3 regions of the Streptomyces sp. NPDC008313 genome follow, and region 3 is predicted to be linked to each of the others. Evidence: riboswitches for the same ligand, from Rfam matches in the RefSeq annotation. Region 3 holds a riboswitch; each other region holds the start of a gene.
What was found. Region 3 has a riboswitch for cobalamin ahead of ACFY93_RS29500 (prenyltransferase/squalene oxidase repeat-containing protein). Riboswitches for the same ligand answer to the same signal wherever they lie in the genome.
Positions count from the first base shown of each region.

Region 1: another riboswitch for cobalamin. It lies ahead of ACFY93_RS09215 (HoxN/HupN/NixA family nickel/cobalt transporter); the one in region 3 lies ahead of ACFY93_RS29500 (prenyltransferase/squalene oxidase repeat-containing protein).
Region 2: another riboswitch for cobalamin. It lies ahead of ACFY93_RS27590 (cobalamin biosynthesis protein); the one in region 3 lies ahead of ACFY93_RS29500 (prenyltransferase/squalene oxidase repeat-containing protein).

Region 1 covers NZ_JBIBFR010000005.1:205,082-212,625, reverse strand. Annotated here, with positions in the region: gene ACFY93_RS09240 (DUF3344 domain-containing protein) at 1-13, opposite strand, end outside; gene ACFY93_RS09235 (chaplin family protein) at 299-538, shown strand; gene ACFY93_RS09230 (hypothetical protein) at 804-1,667, shown strand; gene ACFY93_RS09225 (hypothetical protein) at 2,071-2,361, shown strand; gene ACFY93_RS09220 (chaplin family protein) at 2,440-2,739, opposite strand; gene ACFY93_RS09215 (HoxN/HupN/NixA family nickel/cobalt transporter) at 2,924-4,012, opposite strand; cobalamin riboswitch at 4,041-4,300, opposite strand; gene ACFY93_RS09210 (metalloregulator ArsR/SmtB family transcription factor) at 4,560-4,919, shown strand; gene ACFY93_RS09205 (TauD/TfdA family dioxygenase) at 4,934-5,896, opposite strand; gene ACFY93_RS09200 (AEC family transporter) at 5,964-6,914, opposite strand; gene ACFY93_RS09195 (aminotransferase class IV) at 6,987-7,544, opposite strand, start outside.
Region 2 covers NZ_JBIBFR010000024.1:62,342-69,885, forward strand. Annotated here, with positions in the region: gene cobN (cobaltochelatase subunit CobN) at 1-2,078, opposite strand, end outside; gene ACFY93_RS27585 (cobyric acid synthase) at 2,075-3,607, opposite strand; gene ACFY93_RS27590 (cobalamin biosynthesis protein) at 3,604-4,623, opposite strand; cobalamin riboswitch at 4,741-4,883, opposite strand; gene ACFY93_RS27595 (hypothetical protein) at 5,022-5,243, opposite strand; gene ACFY93_RS27600 (inorganic phosphate transporter) at 5,256-6,524, opposite strand; gene ACFY93_RS27605 (GH25 family lysozyme) at 6,758-7,459, opposite strand.
Region 3 covers NZ_JBIBFR010000028.1:3,376-10,919, forward strand. Annotated here, with positions in the region: gene ACFY93_RS29485 (ABC transporter permease) at 1-547, opposite strand, end outside; gene ACFY93_RS29490 (ATP-binding cassette domain-containing protein) at 547-1,617, opposite strand; gene ACFY93_RS29495 (MaoC/PaaZ C-terminal domain-containing protein) at 1,778-2,641, shown strand; cobalamin riboswitch at 2,797-2,934, shown strand; gene ACFY93_RS29500 (prenyltransferase/squalene oxidase repeat-containing protein) at 3,055-4,317, shown strand; gene ACFY93_RS29505 (SCO2322 family protein) at 4,314-5,000, shown strand; gene ACFY93_RS29510 (energy-coupling factor transporter transmembrane protein EcfT) at 5,021-6,280, shown strand; gene ACFY93_RS29515 (ATP-binding cassette domain-containing protein) at 6,277-7,544, shown strand, end outside.

The DNA of each region.
Region 1 (7,544 bases), on a different contig from region 3:
GGGAATTGCGCATGACCGGCGGTGCCCTTTCGAGGAGCAAAGAATATGTGGACCAGATCAAGCCTTGACTGTTCTGGACCGATTGGGGCCTGAGTGCTTTCGGATGGCCCGGAAGGTGCGCCACATTAGCCGATCTCAACGCATATCGGGGAAAAGGGGCAACTGTGTCGGAACTGTGCAGGTTTGGAGCTTCGGAGATCACTCCTTCGGAGGCACAACCCCAGGGCCCGCCGCGCGTTGATTTCAGAGCCGGGCACTCACGCCCGGATGCTGTATCGATTCCAAGGAGCACTTCCCCATGTCGCGTATTGCCAAGGGCCTGGCCCTGACCTCCGTTGCCGCCGCCGCCGTCGCGGGCACCGCCGGTATCGCCGCCGCCGACAGCGGCGCGCACGGCGTCGCCAAGCACTCCCCGGGTGTCGTGTCGGGCAACGTCGTCCAGGCCCCGATCCACGTTCCGGTCAACGTCTGCGGGAACACCGTCACCGTCATCGGCGCCCTGAACCCGACGCACGGCAACCTCTGCGTCAACGACTGACGTCCGTCGCGGACTCTTTGCACCGGCCCGGCCGTCCTCCCCTCGGGAGGGCGGCCGGTTCGCGTTGCCCCGAATGGGGGGAAGTGGGTTCCTTCTCCGGGAACACCGCCCCACCAGGCAAGATGCCGGACGGGAGCGGACCGGGCGGCTACGGCGGGCGGTCGGACGGTTGCAGACGGCCACGGGCGATTCCACGGTGAAAACAGCCCAGGCGCCGTCGGACACGGCGTCCCGGGGCCCCGGAACCGTCGAAAGGAAACCTCCCATGCCTGCTCTGCCCGCACGGCGCATCGCGTCCTCCGCTCTCTGCGCCACGTTCCTCCTCGGGATCGCCGCTCCGGTCGCCATAGCGGCGGACAGCGACTCGGCACGTGGCCGCACCCACGCGGCGGCGCCCGTCCCCGGCGCGGACGCGCTCATGGCGCAGGTCCAGTCGCTGGCCGACGCCGGCGGTGTACTGATCCCCGTCTCCGACCTGCTGAGCGCCGTCCTCAAGGCGGACGACGGCAAGCTCGCGGCGGCCGAGGCGCAGCAGTACGCCCAGGCCGTCAAGGACGCCATCGCCAAGGTCCAGGCGTCCGACGGAGCCGTGCCCCCGACCGAGGCGACCGCCCCCGCGGCCGAGGCCACGCCCGCGAACCCCGCGACCCCGGCCGCCCCCGAGGCCCAGGCGAACCAGGCGACCCCGGCCACTCCGGCCGCCCCCGAGGCCCAGGCGAACCAGGCCGCTCCGGCCACTCCGGCCGACCCGACGAGCGCCCAGCCCGCCGCACCGGCGGCCCCGGCGGCCCCGGTCGCGCAGAGCGCGGAGGCCAAGGCGCAGCCCGCCGAGGCGACGACCATGGACGAGGCGCTCTCCTCCCTCCAGGACGCCGTCGACGAGCTGGTGGAGGCGATCACCTCCGGCGCGAGCGAGCAGGTGGCGCAGGAGGTCGACGACGTGATGACGGCAGCCGTCGACGTCGTCTCCACCACGGTCGCCGGCGATGCGGCCGAGCAGGGCACGGCCACCACGCCGAGCACCGCCACCACGCCGGGCGCCGCCACCACGCCCAGCACGGTGACCACGTCGCCGGGCACGGTGACGACGCTGCCGGCCCTGATCCCGGCGGCCCCGTCGGCCTCCTGACCCAAGGGAGCGGTGTCTGAGGCGAAGCAGTCGCCCGCCCCGCCGTGGGGGGGGGCCCCCCCCCCCCCCCCCCCCCCGGGCCCCCCCCCCCCCCCCCCCCCCCCCCCCCCCCCCCCCCCCCCCCGCGGGGGGTGTAGTTGGACATACCCCCCCCCCCCCCCCCGCCGGCGCCCCCCCCCCCCCCCCCCCCCCCACGGCTGTCTTATGCCACCCGATTCACCCGAGGCCGCCCGAGTCCCCCGCGTACCCCTGACGTGGGACGGGCCGCGGAAAACTTGCCCGCACGGGGTTTCCGGCGGGGCCGGGACTCGTTAACCAGAGCGCAGTGCGAGACCCGGCGCGTACGAGGCCGGGTCCGAGACAACTCCCTCCGGTGACACGGGTCGCCGAAGAAAGGAACACGATGAAGTCCCTGAAGGCCGCCGCCGTCGTCGCCGGGTCGCTGGTCATGGCCACCGCCGCCGCACCCGCCTTTGCCCAGGGCGTCACCGGTCTCACGCCGACCAGCCTGAACGGCGGCCTCGACCCGGTCGCCGGCGGCCCCCTCGACGTGAGCGGTCTCCAGTCCCAGCCGAACCTCCTGGACACGGAGAACCAGAGCTCCATGCTGCACTCCGTGAGCGGCGTGACGGACACCCTCAACGCGAACGGCGGCACGGGCCGCCTCCTCGGCGGGGTCCCCCTCAAAGGCTGACGGACCACGGCGTTCGTCCACGCGCGAAGCGGCCCCCGGCGGTCTGAACCGCCGGGGGCCGCTTCGTGTCCACGGCCGTCAGTGGCCGCGCTTGCCGTGGTTCTTGCTGTCGTGGTGGGCCTCGTGCCGGTCGTCACCGTCGTCGTTGACGCAGGTGTTGCCGAAGGCCGGGTCGAGCACGCCGACGATGTTGACGGTGTTGCCGCACACGTTGATCGGGGCGTGGATCGGGACCTGGACGACGTTGCCCGACAGGACTCCGGGGGAACCGGCGGCCACGGCCCCGGCACCCGCGTCCGCCAGGGCCAGACCGGCCCCGCCGAGCACGACGGCACCCGTACCGACAGCGACGACGGCTGCCTTCGCGATGCGAGACATCACGTTCTCCTTCTGACTCGGTGAGTGCGGTCGCGGGGGCGATCGCACTCCCCCTTCAACGCGCCCGCGCCCTCACCGGTCACGGCGTTCACCCGGGGGGACCAGCCCGTACGGACCGGGCCGGCGGCCGGGGGAGCGGGCGCCGCCGGCCGGTGCGGGGCCGGCCCCCGCCCGCCCGCCGGCCTCAGCTCCCGTCGGCGGCACGCACCGCCCACCGCTGCTCGACCTTGGCGAGCCGCCAGTACGCGAGGGCGGCCGCCCAGACGGCCACGAACAGCCCGACGATGATGAACCCGACGTTGTTGAGGTCGAGTTCGGCGATCCAGCCGGTGACCGCGTCGCTCAGGGCGAGCTTCTCGTGGAGCACCCCGACCAGTTCGATCGTGCCGATGACGAAGGCCACGGCGATGGACAGACCGGTGATCGTGAGGTTGTAGAAGACCTTGCGCACGGGGTTGGAGAAGGCCCACTGGTAGGCGAAGTTCATGAACGTGCCGTCCAGGGTGTCGAACAGGCTCATCCCGGCCGCGAACAGCAGCGGCAGGCACAGGATCGCGTACCAGGGCATCCCGGCCGCCGCGCCGCTGCCCGCCATCACCATCAGCGTGACCTCGGTGGCGGTGTCGAAGCCGAGCCCGAAGAGGAAGCCGAGCGGGAACATCTGGCCGGGGCGGCTGATGGACTTGGTGAAACGCCCCAGGATCCGGTTCATGAAGCCCCGCGAGTCCAGGTGCGACTCGAGCTCGGCCTCGTCGTACGTGCCCGAGCGCATCGCCCGGAAGACCCGCAGGATGCCGGTCAGGGCCACCAGGTTGAGGGCGGCGATGAGGTAGAGGAAGGACCCGGAGACGGTGGTGCCCATGACGCCGAGCGTCTGATGGGTGCTGGAGTCCTCGTTCATGATCCGGCCGGCCAGCTGGGTGCCGCCCGCGATGAGCGCGGCCAGCACCACCACCACGCTGGAGTGCCCCAGCGCGAACCAGAAGCCGACCGACACCGGCCGTTTGCCGTCGGCCATCAGCTTGCGCGTGGTGTTGTCGATCGCGGCGATGTGGTCCGCGTCGAAGGCGTGCCGCATGCCCAGCGTGTACGCGGTCACCCCCAGACCGATACCGAACGCCTTGGAGCCGACCTGGTAGTGCTCCGGCACCACCAGAAGGAACAGCACGCCGAAGGCGACGACGTGGAGGGCGGCGATCACCGCCAGCAGTACGGCGGTCCGGACGGTGTCCTCGCGCCGCCAGCGGAAGGAGACATGGTCGGGCAGGGTCATGGTGTTCACGCTCCAGCACCTCGTGGATCACTTCGTGAGATGCCGTGGCCGGTCTCCTGGCTGACGGGGGTCCGCACCGTCCCGCCTTCCCGGCCGCCTGTGAGGCGGCCAGTGGCCGAAGTGGAACGGGGCGCCCCGGGTCACGTCGTACGCGCGCGTGCCGACGCGTGCGTACGGACCTGGCCCCGAGGCCCGATCACAGTGGCGAGGGCCGCTCCGGCCTGGGCCCCTCCGACATCGAAGAGGCCGTCACCGGTCTTCCCGAACACCACGGCAACGCCAACCGTAGGCACCCGCGCCCTCCGCTGCAAAGCTGCGTACCTGCGCAGGTATCGAAGATCACATCGGGTTTGAAACGCCGAACGGCGTGCGGTACCCGGGCAGCTGACGGCCCGGCGGGCCGCGCCGCCGCCCGCCCCGCGGCTCCCGCCGGGCCGCAGGGCCCCGCGGAAGCCGGGCCGTGGCGGACGCGGAAGCCGGGCCGTGGCGGACGCGGAAGCCGGGCCGTGGTGGACGCGGACCGGCGCCCTGCTGCGAGGATGACGCCATGCACCTCGTCCCCGCCGAGCGCGCCGACCGCCGCTCCATCGACGGCCACCGGGTCTGTGACGCCGTCGCCGCCATCGGTGAGCCCGGGCACGTACGCACCTGGGCCGACCGTTTCTCCCTCCTCGCCGAACCGCACCGCCTCGCGCTGCTGCTCGCCCTGCACCGGGCGGGTCCGCTCGCCGTCTCGGACCTCGCGATCGCGACGGGGATGAACGACCCCGCCGTCTCCCAGGCCCTGCGGCTGCTGCGCACGGCGGGGATCGTGGCGGGAGAGAAGGACGGCCGTGTGGTGCGCTACCGGCTGACGGATTCACGCACCGGGGCGCTTCTCGACCACTGCGCGCCCGGCGCGGACTGAACGCGCCCCCCCGGCTACCAGGGCAGCAGCGGCTCGCCCTCGACGCGTTGCGAGACGAAGCCGGTCGGTCCCTTCGCCGGTTCGCCGAGGACCGTCACGCGGTGCATGACGCGGTCGGTGTCGAGGTGGCCGAAGTCGGTGGGGGCGAAGTGGCACGTGCTGCGGTTGTCCCAGAACGCGATGCTGCCCGGCTCCCAGCGGAAGCGCACGGTGAACTCGGCGCTGGTGAGGTGCTGGAACAGCAGGTCCAGCAGGTGGCGGCTCTCCAGTTCACTGAATCCGGTGACACGGGTCGTCGAGCCGGGGCTGACGAACAGGGCCTTCTCACCGGTCTCCGGGTGGACGCGGACGACGGGGTGCACCGCGACCTGCGGGTCCTCGCAGTAGATCTTGAGGATGCCGCGGTCGCGCTCGTCGGAGTGGCGCAGGTGGACCGCGCTGAAGAAGGCGTGCTCGGCGGTCAGCCCGTCCACGAGTGCGCGCAGCGGGGCGGAGAGGGCCTCGTAGGCGGCGACCGTGTTCGTCCACTGGGTGTCGCCGCCGAACTCCGGGGTCCGCTCGGCCCGCAGGATCGACAGGTCGGGCGGATTGACGGCCTGGGTGAGGTCGCTGTGCCAGCCGGCGAGCGGGGAGACCCACTTGCGGCGGTAGTGCTCCTCGAAGTCCGCGCCGTAGCGCTCGGTGTCGGCCTTCGGGTCGACGGTGAGGATCTCCGGGTGGCCCTCGGGATGCACGCCGTGCTTCGTGCCGGGGCGCCGGGTGAGGGCGCCGAAGCGGCGGCCGAAGGCGATGTGCCGGGCATGGTCGATGTCCTGGCCGCGGAAGAAGACGACACGGTGGGCCAGGACGGCCCGGCGGATCTCGGCCACCGTCGCGTCGTCCAGGTCCTCGCGCAGGTCGACGCCGGAGATCTCCGCACCGATGCGGCCGGCCACCTGCCGGACGTGTATTCGGGTGGGCTGCATGGTCTGGGGCACGGTTCTGCCTTTCGATGAGCGGTTGTCGATGGAGGGTTCGCCCGGGGCGCCGGTCCGGGGGCGGCCCTCAGGCGGTGTGCGCCACCCACTGCATCCACAGCGGGAGCAGCAGCAGCGCGACGACGGAGCTCTTCACCACGAGGGAGGCGGACATCTCGACGCCGACGTCGTAGCGCTGGGCGAAGATGAACAGGTTCTGCGGAGCGGGCATCGCGGCGATCAGGACCAGGTACTTCAGCCAGTCGCCCCCGACACCGAAGCCGTACCGGCAGACGGCGTAGGCCAGCAGCGGGAACGCCACACACTTGAAGGCGATGATGCACATCTCCTCCGCCGTGGTGCCGCGCACCTTCAGGCCCGACCCGCCGAGGTGCAGCCCGAGGGCGAACAGGGCCACCGGGGAGGCACTGTCGCCCACGAAGGCGAACGAGTCGAGCACGACCCCCGGCAGCCGCACGGGCAGCAGGTTGAGCACGATCCCCGCGTTGCAGGCGATCACCACCGGGGTCAGCAGGGAGGCGACGACGGCCGCGCCGAGCCGCTTCCCCGGCCCGCCGACGCGCTCCGGGCGGCCCAGTTCCATGATCGAGATGACGATCAGGGACAGCACGCAGACCTGGAAGAGCAGCACGGGGAAGATCGGTGCCGCGTTCCCGAACAGCATGATGAACACCGGTACGGCGAAGTACGCCGTGTTCACCTGGACCGCCGCCATGATGCGCAGGGCCACACCGCGCGGGTCGCGGACGCCGAACGCCCTGGCGAGCGCACCGGTCAGCACGGCCGCGACCAGGGCCGCGGACGCGTAACCGGTGATGGCCCGCCAGTCGAACAGGGCACCGAGATCGCTCGCGTAGATGTTGCCGAACAGGAAGCACGGCACCGCGAAGAGGAAGGCGTAGTCGGCGAAGACCTTGGAGCTCTCGGCCGGCACCACCTTCCGTCTCGCGAGGAGAACCCCGCAACCGAAGGCCAGCACCACCGGCGCCAGTTTCTCCAGAGCCTCTACCGCTCCCATGCACGTGCCCTTGCTCTCACGGCTCCCGGGTCAGGGGGCCTACTTCTTCGTTCGTCGCACCGGCCGGTGGTCTCAGGCCCAGGTGTCCGGGACCTGCACGTCGCCGCGGCCCGCGACCAGCTCCCGGTAACCGTGGACGACGCGCCGGATCACCTCGTTGCCGGCGAGGTCGTAGTGGTGCTCGTCTATCCGCGCGACGGGAAGGATCTCGCACGCGGTGCCGCAGACGAACGCGCCGTCCGCCTCCCCGGCGAAGGGGGGCGCCAGATCACCGACGGTGCACGCGATGCCCTCGCGCCGCGCGATCGCCATCACGCACGCCCGGGTGATGCCGTCGATCGTGCACCGGGTCGTCGGCGTGAACAGCGCGCCGTCCTTGGTGAAGAACAGATGGGCGCCGGTCGCCTCCACGAAGTCGCCCCGGTCGTCCAGGAGCAGCGCGTCGTCGTAGCCGGCCCGCAGCGCCTCGTTCTTGCTCACGGTCCCGATCATGTAGTTGCCGGCCGCCTTGCTCTTGACCGGCGCGCCCTCGGGGCCGGGTCTGCGGTAGCGCCCGGTCGTCAGGCGGATGCCCTTGTCGAGCGCGTCCGCCGCCGCGTAGTAGCCCTCCGGGAGCTCCCAGGCGGCCAC
Region 2 (7,544 bases), on a different contig from region 3:
GCGGCGATCGAGGCCCGCAGACCCGGCAGCGCGTTCGCCTGCCCACCCCACACCTGCGAGGCGCGCAGCACGGCGAGCACCAGGTTCACGCGCGGCTCACCGACCGGGCCGCCGCCGAGGATGTGGAGCCCGTCGCGGATCTGCACGTCCTTGATCTCGCACAGATAGCCGTCGATGTGCATGACGAACGAGTCGAACGCGTCGTCGTCCGGCTGGTCGTCCACGTGCAGGTCGTGGTGGAGCTCGGCGGCCTTGACCAGCGTCCAGATCTGCGCCCGCACGGCCGGGGCCTTCGTCGGGTCCAGATCGCTCACCAGCGCGTACTCGTCGAGGAGTTGCTCCAGCTTCGCCAGGTCCCCGTACGTGTCGGCGCGGGCCATCGGCGGGACGAGGTGGTCGACGACGGTGGCGTGCCCGCGCCGTTTGGCCTGGGTGCCCTCGCCGGGGTCGTTGACGATGAACGGGTAGATCAGCGGCAGGTCGCCGAGGACGGCGTCGGGGGCGCAGCCGGCGCCGAGGCCCAGTCCCTTGCCCGGCAGCCACTCCATCGTCCCGTGCTTGCCCATGTGCACGACGGCGTCGGCGCCGAAGCCGCGGTCCAGCCAGCGGTAGGCCGCCATGTAGTGGTGCGACGGCGGCATGTCGGGGTCGTGGTAGATCGCGATCGGGTTCTCGCCGAAGCCGCGCGGAGGCTGGATCATGACGACGACGTTCCCGAACCGCAGGGAGGCGAGGACGATGTCGTCGCCGTCGACGTACAGCGAACCCGGCGGCTCGCCCCAGGCCTCCAGCATCCCGTTCCGCAGCTCGGGGTCGAGCGTGTCGAACCACTCCCGGTAGTCGGCGAGCGGGACGCGCGCCGGGGCCGCGGCCAGCTGGTCCTCCGTCAGCCACTCCACGTCGTGGCCGCCGGCCTCGATGAGCCGGTGGATCAGCTCGTCGCCGCCGGCCGGGTAGCCGTGGACCCCGTACCCGGCGTCCCGCAGCGCGTCCAGGACCCGTACCGCCGAGGCGGGTGTGTCGAGGCCGACCGCGTTGCCGACGCGCGAGTGCTTGGTCGGGTAGGCGGTGAAGACGAGCGCGATCCTCTTCTCCGCGTTCGGCTTGTGGCCCAGCCGGGCGTGGCGGACGGCGATCCCGGCGACGCGCGCGGCCCGCTCGGGGTCGGCGGTGTAGACGGGCACGCCGTCGGGGCCCTGTTCCTTGAAGGAGAACGGGACGGTGACGAGGCGGCCGTCGAACTCGGGAATGGCCACCTGCATCGCCGCGTCCATGGGGGACAGGGCGGCGTCCGACGCGTCCCACGCGGCCCGCGACGTGGTCAGGCACAGCCCCTGCAGCACGGGAATGTTCAGGTCGGCCAGGGCCCCGATGTCCCACGCCTCCTCGTCGCCGCCCGCCGACGCCTGCGAGGCGTGCGTGCCGCCGGCCGCGAGGACGGTGGCGACCAGGGCGTCGGCCCGGGCCAGCAGCTCGTACAGCCCGGCGTCCGCGCCGCGCAGCGAACCGCAGTACACCGGCAGCGCGTTGGCGCCCTGGGCCTCGATCGCGTCGCACAGGGTGTCGACGAAGGCGGTGTTCCCGGACAGCTCGTGGGCGCGGTAGAAGAGCACGCCGACGCTCGGGCGGCCCTCCTGGAACACGCGGGAGCCGTGGACGCCGTACTCGGGCATCTTCCGCGGCTCGTCGAAGCCCTCGCCGGTGAGCAGCACGGTGTCGGACAGGAACCGGGCGAGTTCCACCAGGTTGGCGGGGCCGCCCTCGACGAGGTAGCGCAGCGCCTCCGCGACCACCCCGGCCGGCACCGACGACTCGGCCATCAGCTCCGCGTCCGGCACGCTCTCCCCGCCGAGCAGCACGGTCGGGATGCCGGACGCCTTGAGCGCCGCGAGCCCGTCCTCCCAGGCCCGTTTGCCGCCCAGCAGCCGTACGACGGCGACGTCCGCGCCCGCGACCAGCTCCGGCAGCTCCTCCCGGACGTCGATACGGGTCGGGTTGCCGATCCGGTAGCCGGCGCCGCAGGCACGGGCGGCCAGCAGGTCCGTGTCGGCGGTCGACAACAACAACACTGTGCTCATGCGGGCGCTCCCGGTGGGATGAAGGGCAGTCCTTGCGGAGCGCCGGACTCGATGAGCCGCCACAGCGCGTCCGTGTCCGCGTGCTGTTCGATCAGGTCGCCGAGCCGGTCCAGCTGCTCCTCGCGCAGCGCGGCGAACGACGTACCGTCGGCGGGGACGAAGCGGCGGCCTGCGGCGGCCGCCACCTCGCGCAGGAAGGCACGCCGGAAGCCGTCCGACTCCAGCGAGCCGTGCCAGTGCGTGCCCCAGACGGAGCCGGCCCGGCAGCCGTCCAGGCGGCGTCCCTCGTCATCGGCGATGAACGTGTCGCCACCGGTGACCTCGGCGACCCCGTGGTGGATCTCGTACCCCTCGACGCTTTCGCCGAGGGCGGTGCCGACGGGCCGGGTGAGCGTCTTCTCGCGGGCGAACCGCACCCGGACGGGCAGCAGTCCGAGCCCGCCGACGGAGCCCGCCCTCGACTCGACCTCGTCGTCGATGTGTTCGCCGAGGAGCTGGTAACCGCCGCAGATGCCGAGGACGGGGCGGCCCTCGGCGGCCCGACGGGAGATCGCGTCCGCGAGGCCGCGTCTGCGCAGCCATTCCAAGGCATTGACCGTGCCCCGGGTGCCCGGGACGACGACGAGGTCGGCGTCGGCGAGTTCCTCGGGGCGGTCCACGAACCGCACGACGACGCCCGGTTCGGCGGCCAGCGCGTCGACGTCGGTGAAGTTGGACATCAGCGGGACGGCGCAGACGGCGACGCGCAGGATGTCCTCGCCCGCCGGGGCCGCGGTCCCGGACTCCCTGACCGTCCCGCGCAGGGACACCCTCAGGCCGTCCTCCTCGTCGATGCCGAGGCCGTGCCGGAACGGCAGGACGCCGTACGTGCGGCGTCCGGTCAGGCCGTGCAGCATGTCGAGGCCGGGCTCCAGCAGGGACACGTCACCGCGGAACTTGTTGACGAGGAAGCCCGCGACCAGCTCCTGGTCCTCCCGGGACAGCAGCGCGACGGTGCCGAAGAAGGAGGCGAACACGCCACCCCGGTCGATGTCGCCGACGACGAGCACGGGCAGCCGCGCGTTGCGTGCGATGCCCATGTTCACGATGTCGGTGCGGCGCAGATTGATCTCGGCAGGACTGCCGGCCCCCTCGCAGATCACCGCGTCATACGTGCCCCGCAACTCGGCCAGGCACTCCAGGACCGTGCCGAGCAGCGCCTCCTGACGCCCTCCGTGGTAGCCGCGGGCGGTCAGCTCGCCGACGGCTCTGCCCATCAGCACGACCTGGCTGCTGCGGTCGCTGCCCGGCTTGAGCAGGACGGGGTTCATCAGCGCCGTCGGCTCGACGCGTGCCGCCTGCGCCTGCATGGCCTGCGCCCGCCCGATCTCCGCGCCCTCGCGGGTGACGAACGAGTTCAGCGACATGTTCTGCGCCTTGAACGGGGCGACCTTCACCCCCTGCCGCACCAGCCACCGGCAGATCCCGGCCGTGACGACGCTCTTTCCCGCGTCGGATGTCGTACCGGCGACCAGCAGTCCGCCGCTCATGCCGTCCCTCCCCGTCCCGTTCCAGTACCCGTCGTCAGCGCCGTCGTCCCCCGCCGTTTCCCCGGCCCACGGCCCGGCGCGCGCCCGCTGCCTGCCAGCAGGCGTCCGGCGACGCTCGCGCCGAGGGCCAGCAGGCCCACCCGGCGGGACAGCCGTACGGCCCGCTCGATGTCCTTCGCCTCCACGGGGCGTCCGCCGCCGTTGAGCACGGGGCGGTGCTCGACCCGGCCTCCGTACGAGAGGGTGCCGCCGAGCCGTACGCCGAGGGCGCCGGCGAAGGCGGCCTCGACGGGACCGGCGTTGGGGCTCGGGTGCCGGGAGGCGTCCGCGCGCCAGGCGCGCACGGCGCCGCGCGGGTCGTCGCCGGCGAGGACGGCGAGGGCCGCGGTGAGGCGGGCGCCGGGCCACCCGGCGACGTCGTCGAGGCGGGCCGAGGCCCAGCCGTAGCGCCGGTAGCGGGCGGATTTGTGTCCGACCATGGCGTCCAGGGTGTTCACGGCGCGGAAGCCGGCCAGTCCGGGCACCCCGGCGACGGCGCCCCACACCAGTGCGCCCACGACGGCGTCGGAGGTGTTCTCGGCGACGGACTCGACCACGGCCCGGGCGATGCCGTCCGCGTCCAGCGCCTGCGGGTCGCGTCCGCACAGATGGGGCAGGCGCTCACGGGCGGCGTCGACCCGGCCCGCGGTCAGCGCGTCGCCGATCGCCGTGGCCTCGCGGGCCAGTGAGGTGCCGCCGACGACGGACCAGGTGGCGGCGGCGGTCAGCGCGACGGAGGCGGCGGGGGACCGGCGGGCGCGGCGGGCGGCGACGGCCGCGGCACCGACGGCGCCACCGGCGCACACGAGGGTGTGCAGCGCGCCCCACCCCCGGTGGTCGCGCCACAGCGCCCGTTCCACGGCGCCGGCGGCCCGCCCGAACGCGGCGACCGGATGCCCGCGGCGGGGATCGCCGAGGAGCAGGTCGCCGAGGAGTCCGGCGGTGGCGCCGTACGCGAAGACGCGATCGGCACGCATGCGGTCAGCCGGCCGTGGAGGGAGCCGGAATCCGTGTACACGAGGTACTGCTGGGCAAGACCGGCAGCGGGCAGCCGCGCATGGCTATAGGTCCTCACTCAGGGTGTCCGCGCCCTGGTTCGACGAGACCGGCGGTGAGAGTTCCTGGCTCCCGGGGGCTTACTACCCCGGTGACAGTGGCGGGACCGCGCCGGATTCGCACCGGCTTCCTCTTCTGCCGCCGTAATGGCGTTGGCAGTCCACCACGGGGCGAGAACACCCGTCAACTCGCTGTTGACCTGCGAGGGGAGAGTGTGCGAAGGCCCACATGCGCGTGGGGTGCGGGACGTCGATCCGTCCCGCACCCCACGACGGCCGGGAACCGGCCGACGGCCGGTTTCCCGGCCCATGACCCGGCGTCAGGCGACGATCAGATAGATGCCGTACGCCACCGCCGCCGCGCAGGCGGCGAAGCAGGCGTACGCGCCGGTGACCGCGAGGGCGGCGCCGCCGCCCCCTTCGGAGGCGGACTCGCGCTTGGTGAGGCCGATGATGCCCAGGGTGAAGAAGCCCACCAGGGCGACGGTGACCACGAGGCTGACTCCGAAGACGGAGCCGAGGGCTGCCCAGTCGATGTGCATGGTGATCGTTCCTTACACCGTGGCCGGGCGGGTGGGCTCGGCGGCGGGCCCGGGGCCCGGAGCGGGGATGGTGGCCTTCAGCGCGTCGTCGGCCGTTTCGGCGCCGGGGCCGGCCGCGACGCCCGCGGGCGGCGGGGTGACGGCGGCGATCGCGGTGGTGACGACGCCGGCGGGCTCGTCGTCGCGGTCGTTGACGTTGTCGACGGTGACCGGGCGGCGGCGGGACAGGACCCAGATGGCGCCGGACCCGGCCACCAGCAGCGTGCCGGTGAGGACGATGCCCCAGGTGCCCTGCTTGGTGAGGAACTCCGCGCCCGCGCCGACCAGGCCGGCGGCCGGCAGGGTCAGGCCCCAGGCGACGAACATCCGGGTCGCGGTCGACCAGCGGACGACGCCGCCCTTGCGGCCGAGGCCGGAGCCCATCACGGCGCCCGAGCAGACCTGGGTGGTGGAGAGCGAGAAACCGATGTGCGAGGAGGCCAGGATGGCCGTCGCGGCGCTGGTCTGGGCGGCGAAGCCCTGCTGCGGCGCGAGCTCGGTGAGGCCCTTGCCCATGGTGCGGATGATGCGCCAGCCGCCCAGGTAGGTGCCGAGGGCGATGGCCGTGCCGGCGGAGACGATGACCCACAGCGGCGGGTTGGAGCCGGGCGCGAGCACACCGCCGGTGACCAGGGCGAGGGTGATGATGCCCATCGTCTTCTGGGCGTCGTTGGTGCCGTGGGCGAGGGAGACCAGGCCGGCGGAGGCGATCTGGCCCGCGCGGTAGCCCTTGGCGGTGGCCTTCTCGTCGGTGCCGCGGCCGATCCGGTAGGTGAGGCGGGTGGCCAGCAGCGCGGCGAGTCCGGCCACGAGCGGCGCGGCGACCGCGGGGAGCAGGACCTTGGTGATGACGGTCGAGCCGTTCACCGACGACCAGCCCGCGGACATCACGGCGGCGCCGATGAGGCCGCCGAAGAGCGCGTGGGAGGAACTGGAGGGGAGACCCAGGAGCCAGGTCAGGAGATTCCAGAGGATGGCGCCGACGAGCGCCGCGAAGATGACCTCGGTCCGTATGCCCTCTTCGTCGATGATGCCGCCGGAGATCGTCTTGGCGACCTCCACGGAGAGGAAGGCGCCGGCGAGGTTGAGCACGGCGGACATGGCCACCGCCGTCTTGGGCTTCAGAGCACCGGTCGAGATGGTGGTGGCCATCGCGTTGGCTGTGTCGTGGAAACCGTTCGTGAAATCGAACACGAGGGCGGTTACGATCACGATTCCGAGGAGGAGCGTGATGTTTTCCATTTACCCAGGCTTCTGTTGGACGTCAGTGGCATCAGGAACGTAGGCAACCTGGGTGAACGGAAGATGAACTGGGGCGGGCGCCGGGGTGGCGGAAAACAGGGTCCCGTCCCTCCGTATGTGGCGGAATCGGGGCGCGAGGCTCGAACACAGACGGAATATTGGGTTCCGCTGACGCTTCGTGAACCTTCTGTGAGCCGCGTCACGCCTGCGTGACGCCCGAAAGGAGTGCCGGGTCACCCCCTCGCCAGGCGTTCGAGCGCGGCCCGGGAGCCGTTGAAGAGGTTCTGGTCGCCGGGCAGCGGTCCACTGCTGGCGTACTGCCAGAACGTCCAGTGCGACCACCCGGCGGGCAGGCGGCCCGCTCCGGCGGAACTGTAGCGGGCCAGCCACAGGGCGTGGTCCGGGCCGAAGGCCTTGCTGCGGCCGGTGCAGTCGTTCCACCAGTCCGTGCTGGTGTAGATCACCGGGTGGCGGCCCGTGCGCCGCAGCACCTCGTCGCTGAACGCCCTGATCCAGCGGACCATGGCCTTCTTGCCCAGGCCGTAGCACTTCGCGCCGTACGGATTGCGCTCGATGTCCAGCGCGGGAGGCAGCGTCCGGCCGTCCGGGCGCCAGTCGCCGCCGTGCCGCACGAAATACGCGGCCTGGGCGGTGCCGGAGGACTTGTCGGGCAGGGCGAAGTGGTAGGCGCCGCGGATCAGTCCGGCGTCGCGCGCCCCCTTGTACTGCCCGCGGAAGAAGGGGTTGCGGTAGGAGCGGGACTCGGTCGCCTTGACGTAGACGAACCGGGCGCCCCTGGCCCTCGCGCCGGCCCAGTCGACGTTCCGCTGGTGCGAGGAGACGTCGTGGCCCAGGGGCAGGTCCCATGCCGCGGCCGGCGGGGCGGTGAGGGCGGCGGTGCCGAGGGCGAGCGCCGCGGCGCAGGCGGCGGTCAGGCCCGTGACGCGTCTGGAGGAGGGGGCGGGCGGGTCGTCGGGGTCCGGTCGGTCGTGGGGGGCGTCGGCCAGTCGTCGATCGGTC
Region 3 (7,544 bases):
GCCACGCCGGGAACAGGTCGACCGGGAACCACAGTCCGCCGACGATCGAGAGGCCCAGGTTGCAGACCATGTTCGCCACACCCGCGGTCTGCGGCGTCAGCCGGTAGCCGTTGCCGAGACCCAGCAGGGTGAAGGGGACGGAGCCGAGCCAGAGCAGCACCGCGATCGCCGCCCACTGCCAGGCGTCCAGGCGTACGCCGTTGAGCAGGCCGCCCGCGGCGAGCACCGCGGCGATGGCGGGCAGCACGGTCACGGAACCGGTCAGCGCACGCCCGAGGACCACCTCGCGCGGTGTCATCGGCGTGACGGCGAGCTGCCGCAGCCAGCCGGTCCCCCTGTCCTCGGCGACCGCGCCGCCGGTGCTGAGGGCGGAGCCCACCGCGCCGTACGCGGCCATGCCGACCATCGCCATCGTCTTCCAGGCGCCGTCGTTCTCGCCGAGGTTGGTGAACAGGAGGTACATCACGACCGGCATCGCGACGCCGCCGATCACGAAGCCGGGGTCGCGCAGCGTCCGGCGCGCTTCGAGTCTCAGGTAGGCGAACATCACACCGTCTCTCTGTCCGGTCGAGGCGCGCGGGTGGCGGTGCGAGCGGCGGTGCCGATGCCGGCCTCGGCGCGGGTGCCGGCAGGGGTGCGGGTGCCGGCAGGGGTGCGGGTGTCCGCGTGGTGGTGGGGCGCTCCGGGGCCCGTCAGGGCGAGGAACGCGTCGTCCAGCGACGCCGGGGCCACCTCCAGGCCGCGTATCGCGCCCCGCTCGGCGAGGGCGACCACGGTCGCGTCGGAGTCGTCCGTCCGCAGCCTGGCCCGGCTTCCGCTCATCTCCACGGACACCACACCTGGCAGCAGCGCCAGCGTCCGGGCGACCTCGTCGGGCGAGGGGGCCACACCGCCCGGGCCGGCCGGGCCGACGGGAGCCTCGACGGAGACCAGGCTGCCGCCCGCGGCACGCCTGAGCTGTTCGCCCGTGCCGTCGGCCACGATCCGGCCGCGGTCGATGACCAGGATCCGGTCGGCGTGCGTGTCGGCCTCCTCCAGGTAGTGCGTGGAGAACAGCACGGTGTGGCCCCGCCGCGCGTGGGAGCGCATCGAGTCCCAGAAGGCGAGCCGCGCCTCGACGTCCAGCGCGGCGGTCGGCTCGTCGAGCACGAGCAGCGCCGGGTTCCCGGCGAGCGCCACCGCGAACCGGACCCGCTGGGCCTGTCCGCCGGAGAGCCGGTCGGCCCGGCGCCCGGCCAGTGCGGTGACGCCCGCCAGCTCCAGCACGTCGTCCACCGCCATCGGCGCCGGGTAGCGGCTGGCCACGAAGGCGACCAGTTCGCGGACGGTGACGCGGGGCACCGGCCGCGTGTCCTGCAGCATGGCGCCGACCCGCCCGGCGCGTACGGCCCGCTCCGGGGCGGCCCCGAACAGCTCGACCCGGCCCTCGTCGGGCTCGTCCAGGCCCAGCAGCAGCGAGATCGCCGTGGACTTGCCCGCGCCGTTGCGCCCGAGCAGCGCCACCGTCTCCCCGCCCGCGATCTCCAGATCGACTCCGTCGACGGCGCGCACGGCGCCGAAGGTCTTGACCGCCCCCGTGAAGGACACGGCCGGAGGTTTCCCACCTGTCTGTGTCATGGGTACGACGCTAGGGCGCGGCCCCCGGAGCCAGGAAGATTCGGTTGTCCGGACTCCGGCAGGACAAATGTCCCGGGTCGCCGCCCGCGAAAACCAGAGCATCCCAGGACCGCAGCATCTGAAGACCAGAGCATCCGAGGACCAGAGCATCAGGAGAACCATGCCCATCGACGCAGCCGAGGCCGTCGCCGCCGCACCCCGCGTCGCCGAGATCGCCTGGGACCACAAGGACGTCCAGCTCTACCACCTCGGCATCGGCGCGGGCCTGCCCGCGACCGGCCCGCGTGAGCTGCGCTACACCCTGGAGTCCCGGCTGCGCGTCCTGCCGAGTTTCGCGACCGTCGCGGGCGGCGGCGCTCCGGGTGTGACCGCCGCGCTCGCGAGGCCCGGGATCGACGTGGACCTCGCGCACGTCCTGCACGGCGGGCAGGGCCTCGTCCTGCACCGCCCGGTCCCGGTCACCGGCCGGGCCGCGGCCACCTCGCGGATCACGGCCGTGTACGACAAGGGCACGGCGGCGGTCCTCGTCATGCGCACCGAGGTCGCGGACGCCGAGGGACCGCTGTGGACCGACGAGGCCCACGTCTTCGTCCGGGGAGAGGGCGGCTGGGGCGGTGACCGCGGCCCGTCCGCGCGCCCCGAAGCACCGGCCGGGCCGCCCGTACGGACCGTGGAGCGGCACGTACGGGAGGACCAGGCGCTGCTCTACCGGCTCTCGGGCGACTGGAACCCGCTGCACGCCGACCCGGACTTCGCCCGGCGCGCCGGGTTCGGCCGGCCGGTCCTGCACGGCCTGTGCACGTACGGGATGACGCTCAAGGCCGTCGTCGACACGCTGCTGGACGGCGAGGTGGCGCGGGTGCGCGCGTACCGCACGCGGTTCGCCGGGGTCGTCGTCCCCGGCGAGACGCTGAGCGTACGGATGTGGCGTCCGGACTCCGCCGGGCGGGTCCGGGTGGCGGTGAGCGCGGCCGACCGCGACGACACGCCGGTGCTGGCCGACACGGTGGTCGAGCTCGGCTGATCATCGGGGGCGCGAGGTGCTTGTGCCGGGGCCGAGGCCGCCCGCCGCCGGTACTCGTGCCGGGGCCGCCCGCCACCGATGCTCATGCCGGGGCCGGGGCCGGGGCCGCCCGCCGCCGGTGCTCATCCGGTCCGGCGGGACGCACCGCCGGGCGATTCCTACGGGCCGGTACAGTGAGTGGGTCGTCCTCACACCCGTACGGGGGAAAGCCGGTGCGATTCCGGCGCTGACCCGCAACCGTGAACCGTCCTCCGGGACGGTCAGCCGGACCGCTCCGTACGGGGGTGAGCGGCTCGCGTCACCGGCAGTCCGCCGGTGGCCGGCACCGTCGAGGAATACGGGGCCGGAGCCGCCCGGTGCCCGAGGGTGCCCGTGCTGCCCGGCTCCCCCGCAGGGAGAGGCACCCGCCGATCATGAACGTTCGCCGCAGCGCAGCGGTACTGGCCGCCACCGCCGTGATCGGCGCGGCCGTCGCGCCCGCCGCCCACGCCGACGACGCGTCCCCGTCTCCCTCCACGGCGCTCCCGTCCGGCCTGTACGGCACGGGTGATCCCACCTACGACGGTGTCTGGCGGCAGTCGCTCGCGCTGCTCGCCCAGGACACGATGGGCGTGAACCCCGCCGCGAAGGCCGTGGACTGGCTGACGGGGCAGCAGTGCGAGAGCGGGGCCTTCGCGCCGTACCGCGCGGACGCGTCGGCGAAGTGCGACGCGAAGACGATGGTCGACACGAACAGCACCGCCGCCGCCGTCCAGGCCCTCGAAGCGCTCGGCGGCCACGACTCCGTGACCGGCGCGGCCGTGAAGTGGCTGAAGTCCGTGCAGAACAAGGACGGCGGCTGGGGCTACACCCCGGGCGGCGCCAGCGACACGAACTCGACGGCCGTGGTCATCGGGGCCCTGGTGGCCGCCGGCACGGACCCGGAGGACGTGCCGTCGAAGGACGACAAGACCCCGTACGACGCCCTGCTGGCCCTCACCGTCCCCTGCGACGAGGACGGCGGCGGCGCGTTCGCCTTCCAGCCCGACAAGAAGGGCAAGGTCGCCGCCAACGCGGACGCCACGGCTGCGGGCGTGTCCGGCAGCCTCGGCAAGGGGCTGGCGCCCGGGGCCGGGAAGGCGGGCGCGGCGGCCCAGGGATCCGAGTGCTCCGACGGCGACTCGTTCACACCCCGGATCGCGGCCGGCAACGGCGCGCGGTACCTCGCCGACGCCCTCGCCGAGGACGGCCGTCTGACGACCCCCCTCGCCGGCGCGAAGGTGGACCAGCCCGACTACGGCAACACGGCGGACGCCGTCGTGGCCCTGGCCGCCGCCGGTTTCGTGTCCGAGACGAAGAAGCCGCTGGCCTGGCTGGAGAAGAACTCCGCGAGCTGGGCCGAGAAGTCCGGTCCCGCCGCCTACGCGCAGCTGATCTTCGCGGCGCGCGCCGCGGGCGCCGACCCGCGTGACTTCGGCGGCGCGGACCTGGTCGAGCAGCTGAACGCGACCGGTCCGGCGCCCGCGGCGGCCGGCTCGGCCGCCACGCCCTCGGGCGACGAGAAGAAGAAGGACGAGAAGGACGAGAAGGACGACGACGGCGGCATGGGCGTCTGGTGGTTCGTCGGCGTCTGCCTGGTCGCCGGGATCGGCATCGGCTTCCTGATCTCCGGCCGCAACAGGAAGAACCGGCCGTGACCCGCGTCCGCGGCGGACGGGGCGGCCTCCCGGGCACCGCTCTCGCCCTGGCCGCCCTGCTGCTCCTCCTCGCGTGCGCCGGGCAGGCGCGGGCGGCCGGCTACCGCTACTGGTCGTTCTGGGACCTCGACGGCGGCAGCTGGACGTACGCCACGCAGGGCCCGTCGCTCACCCGGCCGTCCGACGGGGACGTGCAGGGCTTCCGCTTCTCGGTGAGCGAGAACTCGCAGGACGCGTCGAAGCCCCGCGGCAACGCCGACTTCGCGTCCGTCTGCGGGGACACCGAGCCGCGCGACGGCCGCAAGCGGGTGGCGCTCGTCCTGGACTTCGGCACGGCGGCGGACGCCCCGGGCGGCGAGACCCCGCCGCCCGCGCGCACCGCCTGCGCGAGCGTCGGTCCGGACGCGACGACCGCGGAGGCCCTCGCCTCCGTGGCGAAGCCCCTGCGCTACGACACCAACGCCCTGCTGTGCGCGATCGCGGGCTACCCGAGGACCGGCTGCGGCGAACAGGTCTCCGGTTCCGGACGGAAGGCGCCCTCCGGGGCGAAGGGGTCCTCGGCCCCCGCGGCGTCCGCGAGCGACGACGACGGCGGTCCGTCGGTCGGCCTGCTCGCGGGCCTCGGCGCGGTGGCCGTGCTCGGCGCGGCGGCCGTCTGGCAGACACGCCGCCGCCGCGGCTGACGGGACGCAGCGTGACGACGATGCCTCCACCCGCGCCGACGGCGACGCGGCCGCCCCCGGCCCCCGGCGTGTCCGCGACGGCCGGGGCACCCGGCACGCGCGGGGCACGCGCGCGGCGCCGCCGTCACCCCCTCGCCCCCCGCGCGCACCGCGGCAACGCGCTGCACCCGGGGGCGTGGTGGGTGTGGGCCCTCGGCCTCGGCACCGCCGCGTCGCGGACCACGAACCCCCTGCTGCTCGCCCTGCTCGTCGGCACTGCCGGATACGTCGTCGCCGCGCGCCGCACGGACGCGCCCTGGGCCCGCTCGTACGGGGCCTTCGTGAGGCTGGGTCTCGTGGTGCTCGGCATCCGGCTGGCGTTCGCCGTGTTCCTCGGATCGGCGATCCCCGGCACGCACATCGTCGTCACCCTGCCCGAGGTCCCGCTGCCGCACTGGGCCCAGGGCGTCCGGATCGGCGGCCGGGTCACCGCCGAGGGGCTCGTCTTCGCCCTGTACGACGGGCTGAAGCTGGCGACGCTGCTCATCTGCGTGGGCGCGGCGAACGCCCTCGCGAACCCGGCGCGGCTGCTCAAGTCGCTGCCGGGCGCGCTCTACGAGGCGGGGGTCGCGGTCGTCGTCGCGCTGACCTTCGCGCCGAACCTCATCGCCGACGGCCGGCGGCTGCGCGCCGCGCGCCGGCTGCGCGGGCGCCCGGACCGGGGCCTCGGCGGGCTGCTGCACGTCGGACTGCCGGTGCTGGAGGGGGCGCTGGAGCGTTCGGTCGCACTGGCGGCGTCGATGGACGCGCGCGGATACGGGCGCACCGTGGAGGTGTCGCCCGCCGTACGGCGGACCACGGCCGTGCTGACCCTGGGCGGTCTGCTCGGCGTCTGCGTGGGCACGTACGGGCTGCTGACCGCCGACGGCGGCCGGTACGGGGCGGCGGTGCTCCCGGCCGGTCTCGCCGCCGCGCTGGGCGGGCTCGCGCTCGGCGGGCGCCGGTCGCCGCGCACCCGGTACCGGCCGGACGTGTGGGGCGTACGGGCGTGGCTGGTGGCGGGTTCGGGCGTGGCGGTGGCGGCGCTGCTGATCGTGACCGGCGCACACGATCCGGCGGCGCTGCACCCGGGGGTCGTACCGCTGACGGCGCCGTCGCTGCCCCTGTGGCCGGCGGCCTCGGTCCTGCTCGGCCTGCTCCCGGCCCTGGTCGCCCCGGCGCCCGCGCCCACTCCCACTCCCCCGACGCCCCCGACCGCCCCGCCTGCCCCGACAGCCCCGACTGCCAAGGAATCCTCATGATCCGTTTCGAGGATGTCTCCGTGACGTACGACGGTGCGGCCGAACCCACCGTCCGGGGCGTCGACTTCGAGGTGCCGGAGGGCGAACTGGTCCTGCTCGTCGGCCCTTCCGGGGTCGGGAAGTCGACGGTGCTGGGCGCGGTCGGCGGACTGGTCCCGCACTTCACCGGCGGCACCCTGCGCGGCCGGGTCACCGTCGCCGGGCGCGACACCCGCACCCACCGACCGCGCGAACTCGCCGACGTGGTGGGCACGGTGGGCCAGGACCCGCTGTCCCACTTCGTGACCGACACCGTCGAGGAGGAGCTCGCCTACGGCATGGAGTCCCTGGGGCTCGCGCCGCACGTGATGCGCCGCCGCGTCGAGGAGACCCTGGACCTGCTGGGCCTCGCCGGTCTGCGCGACCGCCCCATATCCACGCTCTCCGGGGGCCAGCAGCAGCGCGTCGCCATCGGCTCGGTCCTCACCCCGCACCCCGCCGTCCTCGTCCTGGACGAGCCGACCTCCGCCCTGGACCCCGCGGCAGCCGAGGAGGTCCTCGCGGTGCTGCAGCGTCTGGTCCACGACCTGGGCACCACGGTCCTGATGGCCGAGCACCGTCTGGAGCGCGTCGTCCAGTACGCCGACCAGGTCGTCCTTCTGCCGTCCCCGGGTGTCCCGCCGACGCTCGGCCCGCCGTCCGCGCTGATGGCCGTCTCCCCGGTGTACCCGCCGGTGGTGGACCTGGGCAGGCTCGCCGGCTGGTCCCCGCTCCCCCTGACCGTCCGCGACGCCCGGCGCCGCGCCGGTGACCTGCGGGAACGGCTGGCCACGACCGCACCGGAGGGCGCCGCGCGGTCCACACCGGACGCCGCGCTCCCGCTCACGGTCACCCCCGTCCCCGGCGCCCGCCCCCGCAGGCAGGGGCCCTGGTTCCGGCGCGGTCGTGCCACCGCCGGCACCGACGCCGTGGACACCGCCGCCCCGGCCGCCGAGGTGCGGGGTCTCGCCGTACGGCGCGGCCGGATCGAGGCGCTGCGGCACGTCGACATGACCGTGGGCGCGGGTGAGATCGTCGCGCTGATGGGCCGCAACGGGGCCGGGAAGTCCACGCTGCTCGGCTCGCTCATAGGGCTGGTCGAACCGGCCGCCGGTTCGGTCCGGGCCGCCGGGGCGGTGCCGCACCGGACGGCGCCGCGCGACCTCGTACGCCGCGTCGGTCTCGTACCGCAGGAACCGCGGGACCTGCTGTACGCGGACACGGTGGCCGCCGAGTGCGCGGCGGC